2 regions of the Paenibacillus sp. fava2 genome follow, and region 1 is predicted to be linked to the other one. Evidence: riboswitches for the same ligand, from Rfam matches in the RefSeq annotation. Region 1 holds a riboswitch; the other holds the start of a gene.
What was found. A riboswitch is a leader RNA that binds a small molecule or an ion and turns the genes downstream of it on or off. The one in region 1 is predicted to bind S-adenosylmethionine.
Positions count from the first base shown of each region.

Region 1 (9,359 bases):
AATCGCCTTCAGCGTGTTGTCATACAGATAAAGGTCGCTGGCGCTGGCGATTGTCAGATTTCCCGCCTTAATTTTAGTGTATTCTGTCGGGCCGTTACGTCCGGCCTTGAATGGAGCACCTACACTTAGAATCGGGTAATCTCTATATGCGGCCAAAGCCTCATCCGTATTGATCAGATTCGATACATAACGCTGCTGCGCGTAAGTTACGATCTGAACGGTCGGATCATCCTGCACCATGGCGAAGAAGCTGTTCATTGGGGCAGTAGTTTTTCCAAGAGGCTGATTTACGTATGCTTTAGTTGCCTCATGATCTGCTGAAGTAACAGCGTCTATTGCCGGATCTGCAGCAACACCAGCAATTGAACGCGTGGAGGATACAGAGCCCGCCTTATCCACTTTCCAGCTGCCGTCTTTCTGCACAATTTTAAGATCGATTAGACCCAGGTATCCGCCGCCGTAACCAGCCTGAACTGCCGGAGTACCGTTAATCTGACCTTTTGCATTGTCGATTTTAATGTCAGCTGAATTGTAAGGAAGTTTGGTACCGGGATCTTTAAAGGACGCATCCAGGTCACTTTCCTTTGCAGTCGGGAAAACTTTATGTGTATGAGAGAAAGTGATCGCGTCGATGCCTTCCACTTTACTCAGTTGGTTGATGTCGTTTTCTGCGCCGGAATCGGATGAAGCTGAAGAAGCATCAAACCCTGTATGCGCCATCGCCACAATGACTTGCGCACCGTCAGCTTTCATCAGAGGAACAAATTTCGCAGCAGTTTCACTGATATCCTCAACCTTTACTTTGCCGTCGAGCTTAGCCTTATCCCACTCCAGAATCTGTGGTGTAACGAGGCCAATCAGTCCCACTTTTACTTTGTATGATTGACCGTCTGAGCCTTTAACTTCCTTATCAATAATTTCGTAAGGCTTATATTTATTTGTGCCGTCAACGTTATAAATATTTGCATTGACATACTTGAAATCTGCATCAGTATCTTCTTTGTGTGTGGAACTTCCGTTAATAGTACGTTCGAGGTATTCCAAACCATAGTTAAATTCATGATTGCCGAAGGTAGCTGCATCATACTTCATTACATTCATAGCGGCAATTAGAGGATGAATCCGCTTGTCATTTGTTTCCAGGTCGGATTCGGTTGCCATGTACGTGCCCAGAGGAGTACCTTGAATCAAATCACCGTTATCAAGCAAAAGATTGTTGCTGTTCTGCTTTCTGGCTTCATTGACCAGAGTAGCTGTTTTGTCGAGACCCACTGTCGCTGAAGGGGCATCCTTGTAATAATCCCAGCCATAGACATTGGTGTGCACATCAGTAGTGCTCATCAGACGCAGATCTACTGTCACACCGGCTGCCGGAGCGGCCTTTGCTGTATCAGCTCCAAGAACTGAACCAACAAGCACACCCCCAAAAACCTGTGCAGTCAGAACTGTGGTTGCCAGAATTGAAGCTACCGGCTTGTTCCATCGTCTTTCTCCCATAAGTGATTAATCCTCCCAGTTTTTCTCTATTAGTGACCGAGGAGAATTGTACCATAAGCAAATATACGAATCTAGCAAAAAACATCAAATAGAGTCAATAGTTGTGTAAAATATCATATAATTCAGCGTGAATTTAGTCATAATGCCTTATTCCAAACCCAAAACCTTACATAATATACAAGGAAACGCGAAAAAGACATGTGAGATTTAGATACATTACTGAGTAAGATATCCATTAGTATAGTTCTTATAAAACAAACAGATCCATTCCCACTATCAAAAACTACATTATTCTATATTTATACAAAAAAATTCATAAACCCATCCCTTATTAAACGGTATAAATACTGACATGAACATCGGTGTCAGGGACAGAACATTGCCTGAATCTTTGTGAACTAGCAGCCTGTTTTGTTCACATCCAGCCGCCAATCATCCTTAGCCGGATCCGGGAAAGTACATTATAAAGGAAAATACCCCCCGCGAGGCAGTGGCTATACTGTCGCGGGGGGTAAAATTTTATATTAGGATCAGTTCTGCATTACAAAATCATTGTCAATCTTCGTATTCGCATCCTCGAAGGTACGCAGAATGTCATAACGCGTGTTGCGCTGTGCCGGGATCTTGCCTGCTTCACGGATCAGCTGGGTAATCGACTCAATGTTAACCTTGTAAGTCGCACCTGCCGAGGAAACGACGTTCTCCTCAATCATCGTGCTGCCAAAGTCGTTACAGCCGTACTGCAGGGACAGCTTGCCGACCTCAGGTCCCATCGTTACCCATGAGGACTGGAAGTTCTTGATGTTGTCGAGCACCAGCCGGCTGATCGCTACTGTCTTCAGGTACTCTTCCGGAGTCTGTCTATCCAGCTTGAGATTGGTGTTATCCGGCTGGAACGTCCAGGAAATGAATGCCAGGAAGCCCTCGGAGTCATATTTGTTCGCAATGCATTCATCTTGAGCTTCACGTACCCGCAGCAGATGCAGCGCGCGCTCCTCCATACTCTCGCCAAGGCCGATAACCATCGTAGCGGTTGTATTCATGCCGATCTTGTGTGCGGTCTTCATGACGTTCATCCAGTCTACCCAGGACCCTTTGAGCCGGCTGATCTTGCGGCGGGTACGGTCGTCGAGGATCTCTGCCCCGCCGCCCGGCAGCGAGTCAAGGCCGGCAGCATGAATCTCGCGCATCACCTGCTCCAGCGGCAATCCGGATACTTCGACCATCTTCATAATCTCCGCCGGGGAGAAGGAATGCATTGTGATCTCAGGGAACCGCTGTTTAATTCCGCGGAGAATATCCGTATAGTAGCTGAACGGCAGATTCGGGTTGGTGCCGCCCTGCATCAGAATTTCCGTACCGTTAACAGCAATGGTCTCGGCGATCTTCTGGTAGATGGTTTCATCAGGAAGCACATAGCCTTCCTCTGATCCGGGTCTGCGGTAGAACGCGCAAAAGCGGCAGTACACATCACATACATTGGTATAGTTGATATTCCGTCCAATGACGAATGTTGCCAGCGGATCGGGGTGCCAGCGCTTCATGATCACATCTGCGGCTGCGCCCATTTTTTCAATTTCGTTGCTCTCGAACAACCGGATTGTGTCTTCCAGCCCGAGGCGTTCGCCTTTCAGCGTCTTATCCAGAATAAGATCTATCGCACTCATCGTTCGCAGCCTCCTTCAAGTTCCATACATTATGGTTGATTAAATTTTAGAAATAAACATAGATAAGCATTCGTCCATCCATCGTAACACAATCCCGGCGGCTTGAGAAATCTTTTGATACCGCCCTGCATAACTCGGGACAGAAAAAGACGGCGGCGCATTAGCTGCGCTGCCGTCTCCCCTGTATATTTATTCAGCTGGTACAGCCTGCTCCAGTTCGATCCGGGCCGCTTCCAGCGCCTGGCCAAGATCAGCGATCAGGTCGTTTACATGCTCAATGCCGACGGAGAAGCGCAGCAGCCGGTCATCTACACCGACAGCATCGCGGATCTCAACCGGAATGTCGGCATGAGTCTGCACGGCCGGATAAGTCATCAGGGATTCAACACCGCCCAGGCTCTCGGCAAAAGCAATCAGGCGGATATGGCGGAGCAGCGGCTCCACGTACCGGGCATCCTTCACTTTAAAGGAGAAAATCCCGGTGTTGCCGGAGGATTGGCGGTTCTGGATTTCATACCCCGGATGATCCGGCAGCCCCGGATGGAACACCTCGGCCACAGCCGGATGCTCCAGCAGATAGCGAGCAATCGTCAAGGCGTTGCTCTCATGCCGTTCCATGCGCAGGGCCAGTGTCTTCATGCCCTTCATCAGCTGATAGCTGTCGTTCGGAGCAAGAACGGCGCCCAGCGAATTGTGCAGAACAGCCATTTCAGCAGACAGCTCGGCTCCTTTGGTCACGATCAGTCCGGCAAGTACATCGTTGTGGCCTCCCAAATATTTGGTTGCGCTATGAACGATGATATCCGCACCAAGCTCAAGCGGACGCTGGAAGAACGGGGTAAGCAGCGTATTGTCCACAATGGTCAGCAGCCCGTGATGGCCGGCCCAGGTACACACTGCTTCTATATCGGTAATCATCATCAGCGGATTGGTCGGCGTCTCGATAAATACAGCCTTCGTCTCCGGACGGCGGGCTGCCTCCAGCCCGTCAAGATCATTGGTATCCACATAGGAGGCCGTGATTCCGTACTTGGACAGAATCCGTTCCAGAAGACGATAGGTTCCGCCATACAGGTCAAGGGACACGACAAGGTGGTCGCCCTGCCCGAATAAAGCGAACACGGTGGTCAGGGCAGCCATGCCGGAGCTGCAGGCAAAGCCGGCATCGCCGGACTCCAGCTCAGCCGCAGCCGTTTCCAGTACGGAACGGGTCGGGTTTTTGGTACGGATATAATCAAAGCCGGTGCTTTGTCCAAGTCTCGGGTGACGGAATGCCGTTGCGTTGTAAATCGGATAATTAACTGCCCCGGTAGCGGGATCTTCCTGTGAGCCTATTTGTGCAAGTCTGCTTTCAATCCTCAGTTTCTCGTCCATCGTGAGCCTCCTAATGTGGGGTTATTGTACAGTTGCTTCTATATTATTAAATAATAGGGCCAATATCGAAGGGTGTCTCCTGGTATACATAGTAATTGAGCCAATTGGCGAACAATAAGTTGGCATGGGCGCGCCATACGGCCGGTGGTGTACGCTGCGGATCATCCTTGGGATAATAATGTTTCGGCAGCGCAATATCCATCCCCTTGGCAACGTCACGGTCATATTCCCATTTTAGCGAGAACGGGTCATATTCGGAATGTCCGGTAACAAAGATCTGTCTGCCGTCATGTGTCGCTACAAGGTAAACTCCGGCTTCCTCCGATTCGGCCAGAATCTGCAGCTCCGGGTTAGCTTCGATATCTTCACGCGATACGTCGGTATGGCGGGAGTGCGGCACATGGAATACCTCATCAAAGCCGCGCAGTAGCTTAACATTATTATGGCTCAAGGTGTGCGGGAACACTCCAAAGCATTTCTCTTCCAGGCTGACCTTGCGTACACCAAAGTGATGATACAATCCCGCCTGGGCGGCCCAACAGATATGCATGGTCGATGTAACGTTATGTTTGCTCCATTCAAAAATCCGCTTTAGCTCTTCCCAGTAATTCACATCTTCGAACTCCAGCTGCTCTACAGGAGCCCCGGTCACAATCAGGCCGTCGAACCGGCGGTTGCTGATTTCATCAAAGGTTGTATAGAAGCTCTTCAAATGTTCTGCTGAAGTATTCTTGGAGGTATGGGAGCTGGGATGAAGCAGGACTACATCGACCTGGAGCGGAGAGTTTCCGATCAGGCGCAGCAGCTGCGTTTCGGTCGTTTCCTTGGTTGGCATCAGATTCAGGATGGCGATCCGCAGCGGACGGATATCCTGGTGAAAAGCTTGGCTTTCATCCATTACAAAGATATTTTCTCCGGATAATACTTCTTTGGCCGGTAAACTGTCAGGAATTTTGATTGGCATAGCTGTGTCCACTCCTTAATCGAATTAGTACCTGATCTCAAACTGATTTCCATGCAAAAATGACCCTTCTCGCACGAGAAAGGTCATATAGGTTCAGTCATATGCGCCTCTCTCATCTGCCAGAACCAACGCCGGGGTTAGATCCCCTGCATAGCTTCCGCAAGAATTAGCACCGTGCGTATATACGCCGGTTGCCGGGTTTCATCGGGCCAGTCCCTCCACCTGCTCTTGATAAGATTTAGCTGTATTCAATTAATTTTCTTAAAATTCACTTTAAATCATGAACCTGCTTTTCGTCAAGTCCATACAATGCTGAAGAGCCCTTGAAATGAAAAGAATTTTGCTTGAAAGAGGCATACCCCGGCGTTATACTAGACAAGTGTTTCAACGGCACAAATGACGAGGAGCAGAGGTGAGAGAAGAATGGAAGGCGACCCGGGTACGCAGTTAAGCGTGCAAAGTGAGCAACCACACAGGATTAACATCAGCTTGCCGGCGGCGGGAGCACTACTTCTTCATGCTCTCGAGACGTCATTCTGGCCCGTTCATTGATTGTACTGCCGGCTAAGCTGATTTTTTCCGTGTGCTTTAATTAGCATAACCCTGGAGAAGACCGGGGACATAAGGAGTGAAATCAGATGAAAATCCGGCTGGTAAACGCAGGGGTTTTTACCCCGATTGATGACATTGAAGCAACACTGACCGCCCCCGCTGAAGGATTCTACTGGATTGATGCGGATGATGAGGATCTGGAGCAGCTACAGCCCCTGTTCAATCTGCATGATCTTGCCGTGGAGGACTGCCTCAGCGAAGAGGAGCAGCGGCCAAAAATTGAAATTTATGAGAGCCATTATTTTATAGTAGTAAACAGCATCCGGTTTGACGACGAGGAAATTTTCCTCCGGGCGCTGAATGTATTCCTGGGCAGACATTACATTATTACTGTCACCAAACAGAAGATTCACGAACTGCGCGTCCTGAAGCCCATTCTGTGGGAGCAGGAGGTCAGCGAGCCTGACCGCTTCCTCTACCATCTGATCGACATTGTTGTTGACAACTACTTCTCAGTCGGCGACCGGATTGAAGCGCGGATAGAGAAGCTTGAGGAAGATATCCTGATGCATACCAAGAAAACACATCTGAGCGAGATTATCGGTTTGCGCAGTGAAATTCTGTGGCTGAAGAAGATGCTTGGGCCGCAGAAGGAAGTCATCAACACTCTGAACAAAAAGGACCTGCGCCTGATCGACGACCAGCTGCAGAAGTATTTCAGCGATATTTATGAAAATGCGGTCAAGATCTCTGAAACCTTTGAGACCTACCGCGACCTGATGGGCAACTTGCGAGAAGCCTACCAGTCGAGTATTGCTAACCGCGCCAATGAAATTATGAGAGTGTTTACTGCAATAACTACAATATTCATGCCGCTGACCGTCATTACCGGTATATACGGGATGAACTTTGACAATATACCCGAGACCCATTCGCAGTACGGCTACTACGGCGTAATTGCTGTGATGGTAACGCTAGGCTGCGGGATGCTTGTTATTTTCCGCAAAAAGGATTGGCTATGAACGTTAACGGACGATTACGCTGAGGCGAAGGCTACCGCTACTGCAAAGTATGGGGAACCTTCGCCTTTTGCATATTCTAATAGCTTACCGCTTCTCCCATGAACTGGGACTCGCGGGTCCGCCGGAAGCGGATACGGATGAGCCGCAGGCGCTCATAATAGAGATCGAGCCCCTCCGCCGGCGAGAAATTATCACCGTACGCCTTATACAGCGCAGGCTTCAAAAAAGTATCGCCCATCAGCTCATAGGCTGTCCAGATCCTGTTCTGCTCCTCTGCTGAGACCTCCTTCAGCTCATTCTCGATCAGCTTCTCAACGGAGTAGCCCTCCTTCTCCAGCTCTTCAACCGCTTCCAGCACTTCACGGCGGCTGATCCCCCCGGTTGCCTGCAGCTGCTCCATGCCAAGCCCGTTCTCGATGCCCTGCAGCAGAATCCGCCGCAGCCGCAGACGTTCAAGCTGCTTCTTGTACTTGATCTCCTTCTGCTTGTACAGCCAGGACGAGAAACCCTCCTCCTCCACAGCCTCATTCACCCAGCCCAGCGGGTAGCTGTGCTCACGCGGAATCGCGGCCGTAATGCCCAGCCAGTCGCTGCCATGCTGCGCGGCCTTGCCCTCGCCGACTCCCGGAATCTGCAGCAGCTCCTCTTCCGTGCGCGGCAGATAAGCGCTGAGCATGCGCAGCAGACGGTTGCTGGCCAGAATATAAGGTGCCTTCCGCTCGCTGGACGCTTTGCCGCGCCGCCAGGCGCAGAGCTCCTCGTAGACGGCCTGATTGCCATATTGCTCACTGTAGTACTGCAGCTTCAGCTGCTCCCGGTTACGCCCTGCCAGCGTCTCTTCCTCGTGAAAAGCACCGTCAATCAGCGGGCGGTAGCCGTCCCCCATCTTTACTGCCAGTTCATGCCTGTAGACGCAGAGCATCTCATTCCATGAGCCGCCCTCATACCAGATATGCTCATCCGTTTCACGGGTTCCGGAGAAATCACGCCATCCGATGCGCCAGATCCCCTCCTCTTCCCCGATCCAGAGCTGGGCATATACCTCCTGATCCGCTCCGGACATTCTGGACAACCGGTTCAAAAACACAATCTGCATTGGAATCCCTACTTTCGTTGTCTTACAGCATGCATACAAGTAGAAACGGCTTCATCGTCCTAAACAGGACGGTATCCGGTTCTGCGAGAAAGATAAGGATAAAGGATTGGTGAAACCTATACTTTCTTATCTTTACGCAAAAAAGCACCTCTCCCACGAACTATCGTGAAAGAGGTGCTTCCTCGTAAACGCTATACTGTTAGAAACTACAATACCATATATTTCCGTACAGTCAATCCCTTTTTGAATCAGGCCCCCGCGAGCGCCAGCTTGGCCAGGCCAAGCGCCCCGGCAAGACCGGCGTTGTCGCCCAGCTGCGGCGGCACGATGTAGCTGCCGATCTCCTGATTCAGTGCAGCGTGCTGGACATATCCGCCGAGCAGCTCCTGCAGTTTGGAATGGATCAGCGGGAACAGCTGGCTCTGCTTCATGACTCCGCCGCCCATAACAATCTTCTGCGGGGACAGCACCAGCACGTAGTTCATCAGTGCATGAGCCAGGTAGTGGGCCTCCATCGCCCAGGCCGGATGATCCGCAGCCAGCTCGCCGGCAGGCTTGCCCCAGCGGCTGCCGATAGCCGGCCCCGCAGCCAGGCCCTCCAGGCAATCCCCATGGTAAGGGCAGAATCCGCTGTAGGTATCCTCAGGATGGCGCGGAACCAGAATATGTCCCATCTCCGGATGGGACAGGCCGTGAATCAGCTGACCGCCTATAACCGCACCGGCTCCAATACCTGTACCTACAGTAATATATAGACAGCTATCCAGACCCTGCGCAGCTCCCCAGGTATACTCACCGAGCGCAGCCCCGTTCACATCGGTATCAAAGCCGATCGGCACGTCAAAATGCTCCGCAACTGCACCCACCAGATTAAATCCTCCCCAATGAGGCTTAGGTGTAGTAGTGATATGGCCGTATGTTGGGCTGCCCAATACCGGGTCAATCGGCCCGAATGAGCCGATCCCGATGGCTTCCGCATTTTTTCCGGAAAAGTAGTCCAGCACAAGTCCCATCGTTTCCTGCGGCGTTGTCGTCGGGAAGCTGACCCGGTCGATTACCGACCCGTCCTCATGTCCGATTCCGCATACAAATTTGGTTCCCCCGGCTTCAATAGCTCCAAGTACTCTCACAGCAGCATTCTCCCTTCTAAAATAAGCGCAGGCCCCGCTTCCGGGCCGGTCAATGTA
Region 1 covers NZ_CM177755.1:2,235,489-2,244,847, reverse strand. The annotation lists gene AC4G46_RS09355 (bifunctional 2',3'-cyclic-nucleotide 2'-phosphodiesterase/3'-nucleotidase) at 1-1,497, opposite strand, end outside; gene mqnC (cyclic dehypoxanthinyl futalosine synthase) at 2,028-3,164, opposite strand; gene AC4G46_RS09345 (aminotransferase class I/II-fold pyridoxal phosphate-dependent enzyme) at 3,354-4,538, opposite strand; gene metA (homoserine O-acetyltransferase MetA) at 4,585-5,502, opposite strand; SAM riboswitch class I at 5,612-5,740, opposite strand; gene corA (magnesium/cobalt transporter CorA) at 6,141-7,076, shown strand; gene AC4G46_RS09330 (HRDC domain-containing protein) at 7,153-8,172, opposite strand; gene AC4G46_RS09325 (ROK family protein) at 8,421-9,302, opposite strand.

Region 2 (9,359 bases), 3.4 Mb from region 1:
TTATTTATATGAAAGCGATGATTTGCTTACGATCGGCCAGCTGGCTAATGAGGTTAATCTGCGCAAAAACGGAAAAAAGGTTTATTTTATCGAAAATATGAGCCTGTATTTCACCAATGTCTGCGAATCACGCTGTGCTTTCTGCAATTTCCGCAAAGATGACGGCGAAGAAGGGGCCTACACCCTGTCCGGTCCGGAAATGGTGCAATATGTCGAACAGCATATTCATCCGGGTGTACGCGAATTCCATATTGTCGGCGGTCATAATGATAAGGTGCCCTTCCAGTATTACGTTGATTCACTCAAGGCACTGAATGAACGTTTCCCTGAAGTCACACTCAAGGCTTATACGGCGGCGGAAATTGATTTCTTCACCCGCATCAGCGGACTCAGCATCCGCGAGGTGCTGGAACAGCTGCGCGCGGCAGGGCTGAAATCGCTGACCGGCGGGGGAGCAGAAATTCTGTCCGACCAGTACCGCAAAAAAATGCGGGTCGATAAAGCGAATGTCGAGGAGTATCTGGAGGTTCACCGGACCGCCCACAAAATGGGCATGAGAACACACACTACAATGCTGTACGGCTCGATTGAATCCCGGGAGGACCGCATCCGCCATATGCTGCAGATCCGTGAGCTGCAGGACGAAACGAACGGCTTCATGGTGTTCATTCCGCTGTCTATGCAGCCGAAGAACCGTAATGCCGGTATTATGCGCCGCAACTCTGCTTACGAGGATCTCAAGACCATTGCCGTCAGCCGGCTGATGCTCGATAATTTTGACCATATCAAGGCTTACTTCATTAATATAGGTGTGCAGCTGACCCAGGTTGCCATGAGCTTCGGCGCATCCGATGTGCACGGAACGATCCTGAAGGAGCGGATCAGCCACGCCGCCGGGGCGTTGACGCCGGAGGGTATGACCCGCGAAGAGCTGATCTGGCTGGTCAAAGGCGCAGGACGTATCCCGGTCGAGCGGGATACCTTCTACAACGAAATCAAAGTGTACGAATAGTTTAATAGATTAGTACTGCAGTGCCTGTTGCAATGCCATATTACAGCCATATGCGAAAGGAAGACTGGTCCCATGAGAACACTACTTGTCCTTGGCGGCGGCTACGGCGGCCTTGCCCTGATCCAGGAATTGCTCAACCACCATCTGCCCCACGATGTGGAGATTGTTTTGATTGACCGGATGCCTTATCAGGGAATCAAGACGGAATATTATGCGCTTGCCGCAGGTACTGTGAACGACTATCATCTGCGTATCCAATTCCCGGTTCATCCGCGCCTGACCGTTCGCTACGGGGAGGTCGGCTCGATTGATCTGGACAGCCGGCTGGTCTTCCTGGAATCAGGAGAGCCGGTTCCCTATGATATTCTGGCAATTGCCCTCGGGTGCACGGATAATTACCATGGTATCCAGGGAGCAGAGGAGTATACCTGCAGTATCCAGAGCTTCTCCGCCACCCGGGAAACGTACCGCCGCCTGAATGATATCAAGCCTTACGGATCAGTCAACATTGTAGGCGGAGGGCTGAGCGGGGTTGAAATCGCTGCAGAGCTGCGTGAGAGCCGTCCGGATCTGAACATCAGCATTCTGGACCGCGGGGAGCGCGTCCTGTCCGCTTTTCCGGCCAAGCTGTCCCGGTATGTAGAGGAATGGTTCAGCGAGCACCAGGTTAAGACGCTGGGGCGGATCTCGGTATCCCACGTCGAAAAGGATGCCGTCTTTAACGGCACCCAGGCTATTGCAGCGGATGTAACAGTATGGACTGCGGGTATCCAGCCGGTCAAGGCAGTGCAGCAGCTGGAGCTGCCTAAGGACCGCAGCGGCCGGCTCATTGTTGGCCCGCACTCTAACCTGGCCGACTATCCGGAGGTATACGTAATCGGTGACTGCGCCAGCCTCCCGTTTGCCCCCAGCGCACAGGCTGCAGGTGCACAGGGGGAGCAGGTGGCCTATGTGCTCCGTTCACTTTGGCGGGGAGATACTCCCAGACTTCATGCCATTAAGCTGAAGGGAACACTGGGCTCACTGGGTAAGAATGCCGGATTCGGCCTGATGGGCCGCCGCTCTGTAATGGGACGGGTTCCCCGCCTGCTCAAGAGCGGAGTGCTCTGGATGTCCAAGCGGCACTTCGGCTAAGCTGACTGCCAGGCGCTTAGTCGATTTCGAGGCTGTCCCAGGCCTCCTGCTCCTTGATGGCAGCCTCAATGGCCTGCTCCAGCTCCTCGGGAGAATCGGCTTCAATGATCTCGCCGTCAACCATAGCGAACGGTCTGAGATAGCATTCTCCGCAGTTATTCAGACAGCCGTATTCAACAACGTCATATTCGGGATTCTGTTCCAGCTTGTTCATTAGCGGTCCTGTCCCGTGCCCGATATTACTGGCACAAAATTCAATAATTGGCCTCATGTTGTTCTCCTTATTCTGTGCTAACCATTTTATTTTTTAACTTTTTGTACTATAATAAGTTTACGAAAGGAGTGATTGAGAAATGAGTGAGAATGCACAAAGCACCACGATGTATGATGAGGTTCTGGAAGTACTCGATAAACTTCGTCCGTTCCTGCAGCGCGATGGCGGCGACGTGGAATTGATCGACGTTGAAGACGGCATCGTCAAGCTGAAGCTTATGGGTGCCTGCGGCAGCTGCCCAAGCTCCACGATCACGCTGAAAGCCGGGATCGAACGCGCCCTGATTGAAGAAGTAGAAGGCGTGGAAGAAGTTATCCAAGTATTCTAATCCCGTTCTATACCGTCCCGTCTCCCTGACTCAGGGGGGCGGGATTTTTTCTATTATAGAGGATTTCATGCCTAGCTACAACCCGCGTACTCCTGGCAAAGTACAAAAAAGGCTGTCCCGCAGGGTCATCAGATGACCTGCCCGGAACAGCCTCTTGTTCAATCCATAGCCGCTTAAATCAGCCGCTTAAAATGCAGGGATAATCGCACCTTCGTATTTCTCTTCGATGAATGCCTTGGCTTCTGCAGAGTTCAGGGCTGCAGCCAGCTTCTGGATCGCATCGGAATCCTTGTTGTCAGGACGGGCAACCAGCAGGTTGGCATAAGGGGAATCAGCACCCTCGATGAACAGGGCATCCTTAGTTGGAACCAGGCCGGCATCAAGCGCAAAGTTAGTGTTGATCAGAGCCAGATCAACCTCGTCCAGCTGGCGCGGCAGCATAGCTGCATCCAGTTCGATGATTTCCAGGTTCTTAGGGTTTTCGGTGATGTCCGCTTTGGTGGAAGTGATGTTAGTGTCATCCTTCAGCGTGATCAGGCCGTTCTTGGCCAGCAGAATCAGAGCGCGTCCGCCGTTGGTTGCATCGTTAGGGATTGCCACTTTTGCACCATCAGCGAGTTCGTCTACCGATTTGATCTTCTTGGAGTACGCGCCAAACGGCTCAACGTGAACAGCAGTTACAGATACCAGGTCTGTTCCGTTCTTGCTGTTCTGGTCATCCAGGTATGGTTTGTGCTGGAAGAAGTTCGCATCAAGTGCTTTCTCAGCCAGCTGTGTGTTAGGCAGGATGTAGTCAGTGAATTCCTTAACCTCCAGCTTGATGCCTTGTGCCTCAAGCAGCGGAGCGATCGCGTTCAGAATTTCGGCATGCGGTACAGGAGAAGCACCCACAACAAGCGTTACCGGATCAGCAGCAGGCTCTGTAGTCGGCTCAGCGGAAGCATCAGCTGCCGGAGCGTTAGTTGCCGCAGAGTTCGCAGCGTTATTGGCAGTGTTGTTGTTGCCGCAAGCAGCCAGCACCATTACCAAGGTCACGCTGAATAGCGTCAGTAGTACTTTTTTCATCTGTAAATCCCCCTCTAAAATGTGTTTATGAATAAGGCTATATCTGGTAGTACCTTATTTCCGGGTAAAATATTGAACCAGCCTGTCGCCGGCCATCTGCAGCAGCTGAACTAGTATTACCATCAGCACTACAGAGATAATCATAACTTCTTTCTCATAACGGTAATAACCGTAACGGATAGCGAGGTCGCCAAGACCTCCGCCGCCGATCATCCCCGACATTGCTGTATAGGAGACGAGGGTTACAAGCGTAATCGTTACTCCGGCCAGCAGACCCGGACGGGCTTCCGGCAACAGCACCCGCATGACAATCTGGCCTGTTGATGCCCCCATACCCTGTGCTGCTTCAATTACCCCGCGGTCAACCTCCCGCAGCGATGTCTCCACCAGTCTGGCAAAAAACGGGGCGGCACCGATAACCAGCGCCGGAATCGTACCAAGTACGCCGATGGAGGTGCCCATAATGGTCTTGCTCAGCGGTATCAGGGCCACCATCAGAATCAGGAATGGGACGGAGCGCAGGATATTAACTACCAGCGATAATACCGAGTAAACTACTCTGATAATACTGTTATTTGATCTCCCCCATAAATATAACACAATTCCGAGTGGTAAACCAAGAATAATTGTGAAAATTCCGGAATAAGCCAACATTTTTAGTGTAGCACCCGATGCCTCCGCCATTTCCTGCCAGTTAATATCATTAAAATTGAGACCGCCCATTACGAAATCACCTCCACATCAAGTCCTTGCGCCGCCAGTTCAGTAAGCGTGGCGTTAATAGCGCCGGGCTCTCCCTCAAACCGGACAATCAGCTGGCCGTACGGCACATCTTTGATCGTCGAGATTGTCCCCTGGAGAATGGCAAAGCTGACGCCCGTACCGCGAACCACATCGGATAAGGTGGATTCGTATGTTTTTTGTCCCAGAAACGTAATCTTGACCGCTTGGGCATTGTCTCTGCTTCCCGCCTCCAGTGCTGCCCGCAACGGGCCGTCCTGCTGGGTTTCACTGCGGATAAAGTCCTTGGTTACCTCATGCTTGGGCTTCAGGAATACCTCAGCCACTTCCCCCTGCTCCACAATCCCGCCGTCGTGAATAACCGCCACCCGGTCGCAGATGCTCTGAATGACATGCATTTCGTGGGTAATCAGCACAATGGTCAGATGGAACTTCCGGTTAATATCGAGCAGCAGCCGCAGGATTGAATCGGTTGTCTGCGGGTCAAGCGCCGAGGTTGCTTCATCGCATAGCAGCACATCGGGGTCGCTGGCCAGTGCCCGGGCTACACCCACCCGCTGCTTTTGTCCGCCGGAGAGCTGGGCCGGATATTTGTTAGCGTGGTTCTCCAGGCCGACCAGCACCAGCAGCTCCTTAACCTTCTGATCAATCCCTGCCTTCGCAGTTCCGGCCAGCCGCAGCGGGAAGGCGATATTATCATACACAGTGGCGGAGGACAGCAGATTGAAGTGCTGAAAGATCATTCCGATTTTGCGCCGTTTCTCCTGCAGCTGCCCCTTGCTGAGTGCAGTCAATTCGACACCGTCCACCCAAACCTCGCCGGTTGTCGGGCGCTCCAGCAGGTTGATGCAGCGGATTAGCGTGCTTTTTCCGGCGCCGGAGTGTCCGATTACACCGAAGATTTCGCCCTTCTTAATGGACAGATTCAGGCCCGAGAGCGCTGTAGCAGCCTTGCTGCCCTTTCCGTACACCTTAGTCAACTCTTTCAGCTCTATCAATTTCCGTCGTTCCCCCTTTATTCTGATTCCAAAATCAAAAAAGCCTCTTTCGATCATTGCAGATCGTAAGAGGCTCTGTGCGTATATTTACAATGCCTTCTCATCTGCCAATGCCCAGAGCTTGCTGCATTGTAGGAATTAGCACCATGACATTTGCATGCAGCAAAGAATTAAATGCTGGACACAAATCGGTTGCCGGGCTTCATCGGGCCTATCCCTCCGCCGCTCTCGATAAGAAAAATATGAAACTAGTTGTCGCAGAATGTAAGAATATAATGCAAGCCTAAGTATAGTGAGTTTCCGCTTTTTTGTCAAAGGAAGATTTTGCCCTATTAACGCGACTCTGTCCCGGCGTTTTTTGAAGTCATAGCCTTGTTCTTATGCCACTGCTCATTGCTGTAGCGGAAGGCTGCGCATAAGGATTTGCAGACCATTTCCAGCCCCTGCTTCAAATCCTCCAGATGGCTGTCCAAATCCTCAAGCCTTATTTTGTCATGCAGCCCCTGGTGTCTCTGCCACAGGTCATCCTGCATTTCAGCATTCATGTAATGAATCTCGGCGTTGCGGCGCTTGCGCAGATTCTGCAGCGGTTCACGGTAAGAATCCTTGATACGCTCCAGCTCCTCGGACAGAGGAACATGCTCCTTCAGCAGCTGAAACTGCCGAAGCACCGTGAAATAGGAGAAATGGGCTTTGCTCTGGCTTGTATTCAAATTGTACAAGCTGTTCAGCACCGTTCCCAGCTTGTCGAGCAGCGAGAAGACGCGGATAAAGCCGTTTTTGTAAAAATAGACATAACGCGCGTAATCCCCCTGCTCCTGGGTGGACATATCATCCATATATCCAGCAACCACGAGTTTACGGTAAAAGCCGGCTGCGAAGCAGCTCTGCTCCAGCTCATCCAGCGATGAGATCAGACCGCGGGTCCAGATCTCCAGCTTGCGGAATTCATGGTCATGGTCTTCATGGGCATTCATTTCCTTGCGCAGCATGGACGCTACCTCTGCCATGTTGTCCATTGCTTCAGCCAGCACGCCGCTGTTGCGGCGCGGAGGCTCCCCCAGTAAGATCCGCAGCATGACTTGTCCCCCTTAACATAACGAAAATGTATAATTACAGTCTTAATGAAAGCCTGAACTTTACTGCTGAAAATAATGCTTCCAATTCCGGTCAACCAGATCCAGTGTGCTGCTGCAGGGTGTCTGCTCCTGTTCGTACCCCGGCTTCATGCGTGCATCGATTACGATAGGGAGCTTGTAACCGAGCTGATGCTGCCTGATTTCGGATTCGGCATAGATATCTTCGGCGGGATTAAACCGGGTAAATACCGTCCACAAAAAGGAGCTTTGGGTTCGTACTGCATCTGCGGCATGATCTGTAAGAATAACCAGCGGCCAGGCTGACTGCTGTCCGCGGAGCTGGGCGCCCAGGCGGACCGGCAGCTCAGGGTCTTCTTCATAGGATGCACCAGAAACGGCTAAGCATCCACCGCAATAAGGAATGACCTCGTTAATTCCTGGCAAAACGCCCTCTGAATAGGTACGCGGCAGCTCCCTTACAGCACGTCCAACACCCAGCAGCACTGCCTGGCTGTCAGAACCCGGCCTGCCTTCAGTATGCTCCTCGCCAAGCCGCGCCCCGCTGCCAAATACATACAGGTCAGTCGCCGGATTGAAGCGCTCCAGAACATTTTCCAGAATAGCGGGTAAATCAGAAAAAGCAGCCGGCTCGCTTGTAAGCAGCAGCAGTCTGCTGCCTGAGAGCTGGCGATCCCCTAATATGCGGAAGGCAGTACTCAGCGCCTCATGCGGGGAGCTGTCCTGTACGACCGCTGCGGCCAGTCCATTCGGGCCCGATTCGGAATAAGTCCAGAAGGCATTCACTGAAGGTATCGCAAGATGATGTACAGGAGAGAGGAGCTGCTGAAGATAATCGACCAGGTAGAAATTTTCTTCCTGCGGAGTAACGGCAATGGTCGCCGGATAGACGGCATCTTTGCGGTGCCAGATCCGTTGTACATGCATAACCGGTGCTTGCTCTGGTGCGGGCCTTGGCGGCACGAGCCCCCGCAGCGCAAATTCCGCTTCGGCCGGAATGGAGTGACCGCCCAGCGGGTCCTTGACCATCGGCAGCCGGCTGCCGAGCATCAGTGAAGCCAGCACCAGATCCGGCAGCCAGGCTGTGCGAGAGGCGCTGGCTGCCGCTATCAGTGCTGGCGGGCCTCCGATAAAAACAGAGACCGACAGCGCCTCTCCCTGAGCCTCAGCCTCCTGATGGTACAGCCCCGCCCCCTGGTGTTTATTCCAGTCTATCGCGACTGTACTGTGGTCGATGAACCGGAGCCGGTGCATTCCAAGGCTATGCTTCTGCGGAGCGTTCTGGCTTTCGGTATAGACAAGCGGAAGCGTGATATAAGGCCCGCCTGCTTCCTGCCAGCTTGTAACACGCGGCAGCTCGCTTAACGGATCACTGGTCCGGCAAACCCCAAGAACGGGAGCTTCACCCTGCGGTACATGCTTTATACCTGTCTTCAACAGACTGACAACCAGCTTCTTCTCCTTCCACATGTTGGGGAGCGAAGGCGGAAGCAGGGTTTCAGCTGCCCCGGCTACCGCTTTGAGCAGCTGCTCCGGTCTCTGGCCAAAAGCCCTGTCCACGCGCCGGGCCGTTCCGAACAGGTTGGTCGCAACAGGGAACGGGGTTCCTTTAACATTGGTGAACAGCAATGCCGGCCCTTCCTCCCGGACCACACGCCGGTGAATCTCCGGCAGCTCCAGATAAGGATCCACCTGAACATCTATAACGGCAAGCTCTTTATCCTTGCGCAGCTGCTCGATCCACTGGCGTATATTTCCGTATCCCACTATCTTGTACCTCCTAACACAAACAGATTACTTGTTATTCATGCTTAACTGCCATACGCGTACACTCATATAGCTCAGGATTCCGAATAATCCGGCAATCAGCACAATATGGGAAAGCGCGGCAAATATGTACAATTTATCGTTATAGAGCGTGTGAACCACAGCCGCACCGCTGAAAACCTGCAGCAGGCAAAGCGTAACCGCGGCTACACCCAGCATCCGCAGCTCCGGAAGCCTGGTATATCTCCAGAATGCCAGATGCCCCAATACAGCTGTCAAAAGAAACAATAGTGCCGCTGCAACCCTGTGCATAAACACAATGCCCACGCCGCCGCTGAGCTCAGGAATCCATTCGCCGTTGCAGAGCGGCCAGCCGGAGCAGCCCCCCTGTGAATCTGTATGGCTCACATAGGCGCCGATATAAACGACAATATACGAATATAACGCTGTAACCCAGGTTAAGTTGCGGAACCCCCGGCTCACTGATGCTCCGGCAGCATCCTGCTGACCGGCAGAATCATGCCATCTTTTCGTCCCAAGCGCCAGCATTAGCGAGCTTGCAAAAGCAATCAGCGAGAAGCCCATGTGCAGCGCCATTACCGCCGCAGACTGAGACCGGACGACCGCAAGCGCTCCCATTCCTCCCTGCACAATTACAAACAGAAGGGTTAACAGGCCATAGGTAAGCAGATCCTTCCGCTGACGCGCAAAACGCCAGAACGCAAACATCGAAGCAAGTGACAGCAGGCCGGCAAAACCGCTGAACAAACGGTGGGTATATTCAATCAGAGAACCGAGCGTATAAGCCGGGATCAGCTTGCCATGGCATAGCGGCCATTCGTTCCCGCATTCCAGCCCTGAGCCTGTTTTGGTCACCACAGCGCCGCCAAACAAGGCGAGAAACATCACGAGGCAGGTTATGTAGCTGAGCCATTTCAAATGA
Region 2 covers NZ_CM177755.1:6,094,445-6,103,803, forward strand. The annotation lists gene mqnE (aminofutalosine synthase MqnE) at 1-1,012, shown strand, start outside; gene AC4G46_RS26780 (NAD(P)/FAD-dependent oxidoreductase) at 1,085-2,146, shown strand; gene AC4G46_RS26785 (YuzB family protein) at 2,163-2,417, opposite strand; gene AC4G46_RS26790 (NifU family protein) at 2,500-2,748, shown strand; gene AC4G46_RS26795 (MetQ/NlpA family ABC transporter substrate-binding protein) at 2,935-3,813, opposite strand; gene AC4G46_RS26800 (methionine ABC transporter permease) at 3,868-4,536, opposite strand; gene AC4G46_RS26805 (methionine ABC transporter ATP-binding protein) at 4,536-5,552, opposite strand; SAM riboswitch class I at 5,650-5,790, opposite strand; gene AC4G46_RS26810 (Cthe_2314 family HEPN domain-containing protein) at 5,885-6,631, opposite strand; gene AC4G46_RS26815 (UbiD family decarboxylase) at 6,692-8,416, opposite strand; gene AC4G46_RS26820 (COX15/CtaA family protein) at 8,444-9,359, opposite strand, start outside.
Region 2: another riboswitch for S-adenosylmethionine. It lies ahead of AC4G46_RS26805 (methionine ABC transporter ATP-binding protein); the one in region 1 lies ahead of metA (homoserine O-acetyltransferase MetA).